DNA from 3 places in the Peribacillus sp. NPDC097895 genome. Region 1 is predicted to be linked to each of the others. Evidence: riboswitches for the same ligand, from Rfam matches in the RefSeq annotation. Region 1 holds a riboswitch; each other region holds the start of a gene.
The links. A riboswitch is a leader RNA that binds a small molecule or an ion and turns the genes downstream of it on or off. The one in region 1 is predicted to bind cobalamin.

Region 1 (3,282 bases):
CCGTGATCGTCGAAGGACTTAAGTTTTGAGCAATCTCTGTGCAAAGGTTAGAACAATAAATCATACCCTTATGTTTATTCGGATTCTTCCGGTTCACTTCATCGCGGTAGAACATATATGGGACGCCTTCTTCTAATTGGGAAATCATGATGCTTTTCATGATTTCCATCGCATTGATTTTTTCAAAGCTATAATTTGGAAGAATGCCATTTTCTGCTGCCTCAACGGCAAGTGCGTAATGTGTCCTGAAGCTTCCTTCACCTTTCTTCTCGTCATAAAGATCTTCAAGTGAGAATCCAAGTGTTTGCTTGACGGTGTGCGGGTCGAACAGATACCATTCTTTTCTGTCGCGTACAGCCTCCATGAATAAATCAGGTATGCATACACCTGTAAAAATATCATGGGCTTTTAATCTGTCGTCCCCGTTTTGCGTCTTCAAATCAAGGAAGCTCAGGATATCTTTATGCCAGGCATCCAAGTAAATCGCGATGGCACCTTTACGTTGACCCAATTGATCGACACTGACGGCTGTCTGGTTGAATAGTCGAATCCAGGGAGTCGTACCGGAACTATTTCCAGAGAAGCCACGGATATCAGAACCAAGCGACCGAATCTTGCCTACATAAAGTCCGACACCACCGCCGAATTTAGATACTTTTGCAGCATCGTAGTTAGATAGATAGATGCCGTCAATGGAATCTTCGATGGCATCGATAAAGCAAGAGCTTAACTGTCCATGTGTTTTACCGGCATTCGATAGTGTAGGGGTCGCAACAGTCATATAAAGATTGGACATGGCCCAGTAAGCTTCTTTTATAAGTTGCAGGCGGTGCTCCGTTTTTTCCAATCGCATGATTTCCATCGCAATGATCATGAAGCGCTCTTGAGGCAGTTCATAGACCTTGTCTCTTTTTGGGCGGGCTAGGTAGCGATCGTTTAATAAGTAGATGCCTATGTAAGAAAAAAGTTTATCTCTTTCCGGGTCAATCATCGAACCCAATTCCTCGATTTCAGCTTTCGTATAAGAAGCTAGCAGTTCTGATTTATAAATGGGATACCGCTGGCCATCTTGTAGTTGGGAGAGCTCCGAGATCAGTTCATAAAATGGGCCATAACTCTTGCCTTCATAACCTCGATTGGCTTGCGCATCCTTATACATTGTATTCAACAGTTCTGCAGCAGCAACGAATGTCCAATCGGGAGCATCGATATCCACACTTTCAAGAGCGAGCTGAATCAGTTTTTTTGAAGCCTGTTCTTCGGTTGAGTCACTTTTGCGATCAAGCCATTTAGTAAAACGCTTTTTGAACTTTTCCATATCGAGACGACCTTCGAATTCCTTCGATAACATTTCAAGCTGGATGGAGCTCGTTTCGGTATCATTTTCGCTTATAATAGAGTTATATGTTTGAGTCATTAATAATCCTCCTTGTAAAAATCCGCTAAATAAAAAAACCGCCCAATGAATTGAGCGGATCAAACGATAGAATAAAAGAGCCATGAAAAAATAGCCATTAAACTATCGTTTCATCATCTCAATCCCCGAAGAATAAGAAACGTGAAAAAATCAAGGCAGGTCTCCTGACTCATGATCATCCTACTTTGAGTCCTTCCCGTATAGAGAGCTATACAGTGGTTTTCTCATTTCGTCACATTTACAGTTGCGGGGACAGTTCCGGGTTTGCACCGGATTCCCTTTTCAGCCATCACTGGCACCTTGGATTATAAAAAATTCTATATATAGTTATTAGCATTGTTCGTGTAATCAATATCTAGTATTTCTGCTTATATTATCGTAAGCCATATACGATGATAATTCAACTAATATATTTGAGAAAAACCAACCCTTATCTATTGACAAAGTGAAGGTAGAGGGAAAAGGAATGAAAGATTTTATTGGATAATGGACAATTCAAGCACTGAATTTACAGGATTTTGTGTTAAAATAAAGTGTATTGTAAAGGTGGCTCTCCTTTATTGCGCTGAGGGGATTCGCGGAAAAATATTTATGAAAAAGGAGATAAAATCTTGGAAAAAGTATTAGTTTTTGGACATAAAAACCCGGATACAGACACAATCTGTTCAGCAATCGCTTATGCAGATTTGAAAAAGCAACTAGGTATCAACGCTGAACCAGTTCGTCTGGGTGAAGTGAATGGTGAAACTCAATTTGCGTTGGATCAATTCAATTTCGAAGCTCCTCGTCTTGTGGAAAAGGTGGCAGGGGAAGCGGATGGCGTGATCCTTGTCGATCACAACGAACGCCAGCAAAGTGCTGAAGATATTGACCAAGTCCGTGTGCTGGAAGTTATCGACCATCACCGTATCGCTAACTTTGAAACAAGCGATCCTTTATATTACCGTGCGGAACCAGTTGGCTGTACGGCAACTATTTTAAATAAAATCTATAAAGAAAACGGAATTGAAGTCCCTAAAGCAATTGCAGGACTTATGCTGTCTGCCATCATTTCTGATTCTTTATTGTTCAAATCCCCGACCTGCACAGAGCAAGACGTTGCAGCAGCTATGGAACTGGCTGATATTGCAGGAGTCAATGCCGAAACATATGGCTTGGAAATGTTGAAGGCGGGAGCTGATTTAAGCGACAAAACGATTGCCCAGCTAATCACTCTTGACGCAAAAGAATTCTCCATGGGTAATGCTAAAGTGGAAATAGCCCAGGTGAATGCCGTAGATCCGAACGAAGTGCTTGCCAAGCAATCCGAATTGGAAGCAGCAATTGAAGAGGTCATCTCTATGAAGGAATTGGATTTATTCCTATTCATTGTAACGGATATCTTGACTAATGATTCTGTTGCCCTTGCTCTTGGAAAAGCTGCGAATGCAGTGGAAAAAGCATATAACGTTACATTAAACAATAACATCGCCGTCTTAGAAGGCGTTGTATCGCGTAAAAAACAAATCGTGCCGATTTTAACGGACACATTCAATAAGTAATAGAGAAAAAGGGGTGCTTTTCGGGCATCCTTTTTCATGTGCAAAAAAAAAGACTCAAGCACTCCCATATAATGGTGTTTGAGTCTTTTTATCTTAATTCAAAGAATCCTTCTCTTTTTCATAGGCGATGACAATCAGTTCTTTATTGGCTTCCTCGCCAAGTTTGCTTTCAAAGCTTTTCAGTTCATTCAATAAATCAGCTGACAGATTTGCTGCCGTATAATCCTGCTGGTATGTCATGTTTTTCGCTCCTTCAAAATAGTTTTCATGTATCTATTTTGTCGGTTTGAAACGTTTCTATTCAACAGAATTTTACTTTTTCAA
Region 2 (3,282 bases), on a different contig from region 1:
TCTCCGTCTCTTTAATAAAATCAGCGCAAATGCCGGTGCCCCGATAAGTGAAGTGATGACACCGATCGGCAGTTCCGATGGGGCTATGATCGTCCGTGCGACAAGGTCCGCCAAAATCAAGAATCCGCTTCCTATCAGCAAAGACAACGGAAGCAAATGTTTATGGTCAGGCCCCCAAATCCTACGGACCAAATGAGGAATGACCAATCCTACAAAGCCAATCGTCCCTGAAACCGCAACGGCTGCCCCTGTCAATATCGAACCAGCAATCAAGATCCACATTTTTCGCCGATGCACATTCACACCTAAGTGTTTTGCCCGGTCTTCCCCGAAAGTCATCGCATTCAATTCACTTGTATTCATGAGCAAGATCAGTGAACCAATGATAAAAAACGGCAATATGATCGCGATATAATTCCAACCACGCATTGAAACGCTGCCCATGAGCCAGCCAATGATTTGTCTTAATTCCTCGCCCGTCAACGCAATCATCAAAGAAATGAAGGCACTTAAAAACGAGCTGAAAATGATTCCGGTTAATATAATCGTTTCCACTTTCATCGATCGATCCATTTTTTTTGCAAAAGCCAATACACAGAAAATCGTGATCACGGAACATGAGATACTCAATACCGGAAGCGTATATAAACCGATGAATGGCAGTGATATATTCAAGAATAAGGTCAATACAGCTCCGACTGATGCTCCTGATGATATACCTAATGTGTAAGGGTCAGCGAGCGGATTCCGGAGCAGTCCCTGAAATGCCGCACCTGCAATCGCAAGCGAAGCACCAACCAAACCCGCAAGCAATACACGCGGCAAGCGGATGTTCATCACGATATTCGTCAGCATCACATCCGGATCAACGGAAATCGGTAAATGAAAAATCTCCTTGCCGATTATTTGTATAAGTACGGGAATCGGTACTGGCACCGAACCAAAGGAAATGCCAATCGTACAAGCAAAAAGTAAAAATAATAACGCAATCAAATAAGCAAACGTCCCTTTATTTGTCAAATACGTTCGGATAGACTGATTTGGCAAGTTCCTCTACTCCCTCTATTAAGCGTGGACCGGAACGGGTCACCAAGTCAGAATGGACATCAAAGATTTGGCCATTCTTAACAGCATTTACGTCTTGCCATCCTTTTCTGCCGGTCACTTCACTGATTGGATCTTTTGTATAATAACCATACGTTGTAATAATGACATCCGGATTTGCAGCAATCATCGACTCTTCATCAATTTTTGCCCAACCGTCCAATTCAGCCGCTGCATTTTTCGCTGAAATCATTTGAAGCATTTCATTCATGAATGTATTTTTTCCAGGTGTATATATTTCCGGAGACGGCGAAACCTCCACTAAAACGGTCTTTCTATCCGCTTCCTTTACGGATTTGGCTTTTTCAGATATAGCCTTCAGCTTCGTTTTCATATCGGTAATGATTTCTTTTGCCTTATCATGTTCTCCTGTTGCCTGTCCAATCATATCGATAGACTCATACACTTCGTCAAAGCTTTGTGCATCATTAACTACAAGGACATCTATTCCAGCATCCTTAATCTGCTTTAATCCCTCACTTGAATTATGGGCACTGGATGCATGGGCAAGAACAAGATCAGGCTTTAAGGAAACAATCAACTCCGTATTCATTTCCATTCCGCCAACTTTTTCGATTTCTTTCGTTTCTTCCGGGTAATTATCATTGTCGGAAACACCAACAACCTTTTTACCCAAACCAAGAGCAAATACCACTTCCGTATTACTTGGTATCAACGTAACGATTTTCTTCGGTTTTTCTTCTATCGTAACTTTTTCACCCGTTGCATCTTTAATCGTAATCGGGAAAGCTTGGTGTTGAGCATGATTCGTTTGCTGCTTTTCCGTTCCTTCATTAGATCCCCCGCTGCAACCAACGATCATACCTGCAGTCAGTAATAACACCAGGATCAAACCAAAAATTTTCTTCATTTTCATTCCTCACAATCTTTTCATTTATTTTTTCCACCCTATGAAATAGCGCTTCCTTTAAACGAAGATGCGCATCAAAACAAAAAGCATCTCCCGTTAAACGGAAGATGCTTGTATGGCAACAATATAATTACGGACTCTTTAGGGTCTGCCACACACCTTCCCATCCGCGTAGGTTATAGGTGTACGAATCTTGGCAGGTCTCCTGGCTCATGGTCATCGTCAACGGCACCTTCCCATATCTCATACAGTGGTTCACAGCCGTTAACTCCCATATACAGTGGCGGGACCGCGCTGGCATTCAACCAGCTTCCCTTTTAAGTCATTAAGACACCAAATCGCTCATATGTATATAATTTTCACTGCTTTTCATTATACACCATGTAAGAATCTATTATTATATGATTTTTCTGACTGGCTCCAAGATGCCCCGTCCCTCTTCAATGATTTGTAGCATTTTCAATCAGGGACGCAAACCCACCAACCGATAATCCGGGTGAAATCCGAACGCGATGCAGGGCATACATTCCTTGATCACTGGAAGCCCCGCCAGGTTCGGTCGTAACGGCCATCTTGTATCCAGCTTCTTCCGACAGCCTGAGACTCTCTTCGTTATACCGACCAACTGGATACGAAAGTACTGTCGTGTCCTGATGGAGGATACGATCGAATAAATCCTTTGACTGGACCATTTCGACTTCTTGCTGCTCTGGGGTCATGCGGTTTAGCTCAAGATGGTTGATCGTATGACTTTCGATGGAAATCCCATTCCTGCTCATCTCCAGCATTTGACCTTCCGTCAGGTGATGACCTTTTTCAATGGATTTCCCAATCATGAAAATGGTCGCTTTCATGTCATATTCTCTTAATATAGGAAAAGCCTCCGTGTAGTTATCTGTATACCCATCATCAAAAGTAATCCAGACACACTTTTCACTTGGCATTCGATTTTCGGTTAAAACGTGAAATGCTTCATTAGGGGATAATGTATGGTATCCATTTTCCCGAAGCCAAGCCATTTGCATTCGGAATTCCTCTTTTGGCACCCGAAGGTTATTACCTTCAGATATGCTATGATACATCAATATGGGAAGCTGAACCGTGGACTCGGCCCTTATCCAGTTCCTTGTATCGATTTGTTCAGGATTACCTTCGTCCTCCGAATCCTGTCCGCCGTCACTCTCCGCTGCTGCAACTACTTCAATATTATCTTCCGCAATCGGCGCAGCCGTCTTTGTACCTATGTCCTCTAAAACCCCTTGTGAGCATCCAGGTAAAATTAACATCCCCAGCAACGCTGCCATGCT
Region 3 (3,282 bases), on a different contig from region 1:
TTTAAATTTCCCGCGTGCTTGTTTAACTTCAAATGTCTGCGGAAAGCTGCCAATCGTAGTGGAAGGAAGAAAAGGCAATTTGAAAAAGTCCTGTTGTTTTTGATAGCGCTCTTTAAATGGCAACTGACGTCCTGTGGTCTTGGATTTAACCTTTTCGACATTGGATTGTACACTTTTATGATTTCGTGCACTTGAACTTGCTAACGTTTGAACCGCTAATTTATTGGCGCCCACTTTTTCGGCGATAGCATCTAAACCTTGGTTATTTCCTTTGACCAAGAGTGTGATTTCTTCAAGTTTCTCATCTGCAAAAGCAAGGGCCTCTTTCACTTCTTTGGCAATCAGAGTTTCATTGCGGACGGTCACCGGGACATGAAGCAGGGAACAAGAGGGCTGAAGCCAGATCTGGTCTTCGGCTACTTTTTTCTTAAGCGTCTCGATCAAATGGATCTTTTTGGATAAATCAGAAAGCCAAATGTTCTTTCCATCAATCACACCTGCACCAAGCACTTTGTTCTTCGGGAAGCCGAATTCTTCAAGATTACTAAGATTCTTCCCTTTATCATGTACAAAATCAAGGCCGATCCCCTGTACTTGTAATTCAATCACCTCTTGGTAGTGTTCCACGGCATCAAAGTATGTTTGCAGCATGATGTTCAGGCTTGGTGCTGCTTCATTCAGTTTTTCGTAGAGGTATGCAACGGTTTGCATATCATCTTTGGAAATTGATGAAACAATGGAAGGTTCATCGATTTGAACCCATTTCACGCCTTCTTGCTCCAACTCTTGCAGAATTTGCGTGTATAGCGGAAGCAAACTCAGGATGATGCCAGGAATATCTTCTTTGTTGAAGCCTTTGGAAAGGGAGATGAAGGTATAAGGTCCGATTAACACGGGCTTCGTTTCAATCCCTAGCTTTTCCTTGGCTTCCCGGTATGCAGCAAGTGGTTTATTTTCTGTTAAGTTCAGCTGTGACCGTTTTAATTCCGGGACGATATAGTGATAGTTCGTATTGAACCATTTCGTCATTTCTGAAGCGACTTCATCCTTGTTACCGCGGGCCATGGAATAATAAACGGAAAGGGGAACGGCGCCGCCTTCATAAGCGGAATAACGTTCAGGAACAAGACCGAACATGACTGACATATCTAGCATTTGATCATATAAAGTGAAGTCATTGACAGGAATGATATCAATTCCTTGATCTTTCTGTTTTTGCAAATTGCCCAACCGGATGGCTTCTAGTTGTGCCGTAAACTCCGTTTCATCGATTTTCCCGGACCAGTAAGCTTCCAATGTGCGTTTCCATTCACGATCTTCACCGATTCGCGGGTACCCTAAACTACTACTTTTCAATATTCTCATCCTCCTGCATTCTTTAATTTGATAAAACAACAAAAAAAGCACCCCTAACCGTCAAAAAGAGAAAGTTAGAAATGCTTAAAATAAAGAGGCATGAAAAATGCCCCTTACAATTATAAGGTCCCTAACACCTCCCTATCTCCCGTAGGTTAAAACAGTGTTGTTGAAACAGGCAGGTCTCCTGACTTAGGGAATATCATTAGCGCAAGCCTTCCCAATCCTTAAGATCAGTGGCATATGGATGGCGCTAACATTCCCATTACAGTGGCGGGACCGTTCCGGAATTACACCGGGCTTCCCTTTTAATCCTAATGAAAATTAGGAACCTATTTCCACATATGAAATTTCATAAAACCTGCTCGATAAGCTGACTGCAGGCACTAAAAATTTATAAAATAAAAACTATTATAAAAATTTAGACAATCTTAACATATCCGACTTGGATGGTCAACAAGGAAAAAGTTCTCAATCCGACAAGAGCGTATTGGATGTGGGAGTGTTAACTATGAAGTCAGTCCCTAAAAAAGAATATATTGTTTGGACAGGGAGTATGTATAAAGGAAGTGGCGTTTTGAAATGGGGCGTGGGGAATGACATTCTACATCTTGATTGCAGGAATCATTTTTTGCATGGTGATGAGCATTCGGACGTTATTTCTTGTTGAGTCGGGAGGAAAGAAGTTTTCCTTAGAGGATCTGCTGTGGCTTGGCAATTTATATGCGACGATATTAGTTGGATTTGCATTGATTTATTTATTATACGAGCTTCAGAATCATTCGGTGATTCTTGATATGGGCAATCGTTTGGACGGCACTTTCTATGAACAGCTGAAGACTTCTTTTTATTTTAGTGCGATGACGATGTTTTCAGTGGGGTATGGAGACATAGCCCCAATAGGCATGGGAAGGATGATAGCTACGATTCAGGCCTTCATCGGGTACACGCTCCCGGCAGCGTTCGTGATTCGGACGGTGATCGACTTGGATCAGAAAGATAGGAAGGATAAATGAAAGTTGTGTTTCTTTCGATTATTGGGTACTCTTACCATAATGAAAGAAATGGAGGGTTCAAAATGACTGTAAAAATTGGCGAAAAAGCACCTGATTTTCAACTCACTGCAAACAATGGTGAGTTAGTTTCCTTATCGGATTTTAAGGGCAAAAACATAGTTTTGTATTTTTACCCAAAAGATATGACACCAGGCTGCACGACGGAGGCTTGTGATTTTCGGGATCATAATGAGCAGTTTGAGGAACTGAACGCCGTCATCATTGGGATCAGTCCAGACCCGGCAGCACGTCATGAAAAATTCATTGAAAAGCATGGATTGCCTTTTTTGCTGCTAGCTGATGAAAATCATGAAGCTGCTGAATCATTTGATGTATGGCAATTGAAAAAGAACTTCGGAAAGGAATATATGGGCATTGAACGTTCAACTTTCCTGATTGATAAGGAAGGCAAGATCGTCAAAGAATGGCGTAAGGTTAAAGTCAAAGGCCACGTTGAAGAAGCTCTTGAAACTCTTCGCGACCTCGAAAAATAAGGGACAGGCAATGAAGGATGAGCGAATAACGAAGCTTGCTGCCATGCTGATTCATCATTCGATACAATTACAGCCAAAAGAGAGAATCCTCATACGGGGCCATATCAACACGAAACCATTGTTGAAAGAGCTGATTGATGAAACATACAGAGTCGGTGCTTATCCATATATAGAACTCGAAGACGATGAGATAAGCCGGCATTTGTTGCTAGGGAATGTGAAGGAACAACTTGACACCTCTTCTGAATGGGCTTTGAAGAAGTATACCGATATCGATGCGGTCATCATCATCACCTGTGAAGAAAATGATGCGGAAATGACTGAAGTCCCCGTTGAGAGGCACCGTCTTCAAGGGGAGGCCATGAATTCTTCCACTC

Region 2: it holds a riboswitch for cobalamin, as region 1 does, so the genes downstream of both, ACQKMH_RS18555 (ABC transporter substrate-binding protein) here and ACQKMH_RS14760 (ribonucleoside-diphosphate reductase subunit alpha) in region 1, are expected to answer to the same signal.
Region 3: it holds a riboswitch for cobalamin, as region 1 does, so the genes downstream of both, metE (5-methyltetrahydropteroyltriglutamate--homocysteine S-methyltransferase) here and ACQKMH_RS14760 (ribonucleoside-diphosphate reductase subunit alpha) in region 1, are expected to answer to the same signal.

The regions. Positions count from the first base shown of each region.
Region 1 is NZ_JBNNSH010000002.1:695,043-698,324, reverse strand. Features, by position in the region: gene ACQKMH_RS14760 (ribonucleoside-diphosphate reductase subunit alpha) at 1-1,417, opposite strand, end outside; cobalamin riboswitch at 1,555-1,735, opposite strand; gene ACQKMH_RS14755 (manganese-dependent inorganic pyrophosphatase) at 2,029-2,958, shown strand; gene ACQKMH_RS14750 (hypothetical protein) at 3,052-3,198, opposite strand; gene ACQKMH_RS14745 (SulP family inorganic anion transporter) at 3,279-3,282, opposite strand, start outside.
Region 2 is NZ_JBNNSH010000003.1:471,466-474,747, forward strand. Features, by position in the region: gene ACQKMH_RS18550 (FecCD family ABC transporter permease) at 1-1,047, opposite strand, end outside; gene ACQKMH_RS18555 (ABC transporter substrate-binding protein) at 1,010-1,981, opposite strand; cobalamin riboswitch at 2,154-2,328, opposite strand; gene ACQKMH_RS18560 (polysaccharide deacetylase family protein) at 2,416-3,279, opposite strand.
Region 3 is NZ_JBNNSH010000008.1:4,277-7,558, reverse strand. Features, by position in the region: gene metE (5-methyltetrahydropteroyltriglutamate--homocysteine S-methyltransferase) at 1-1,365, opposite strand, end outside; cobalamin riboswitch at 1,517-1,707, opposite strand; gene ACQKMH_RS24645 (potassium channel family protein) at 1,953-2,372, shown strand; gene bcp (thioredoxin-dependent thiol peroxidase) at 2,435-2,905, shown strand; gene ACQKMH_RS24635 (aminopeptidase) at 2,916-3,282, shown strand, end outside.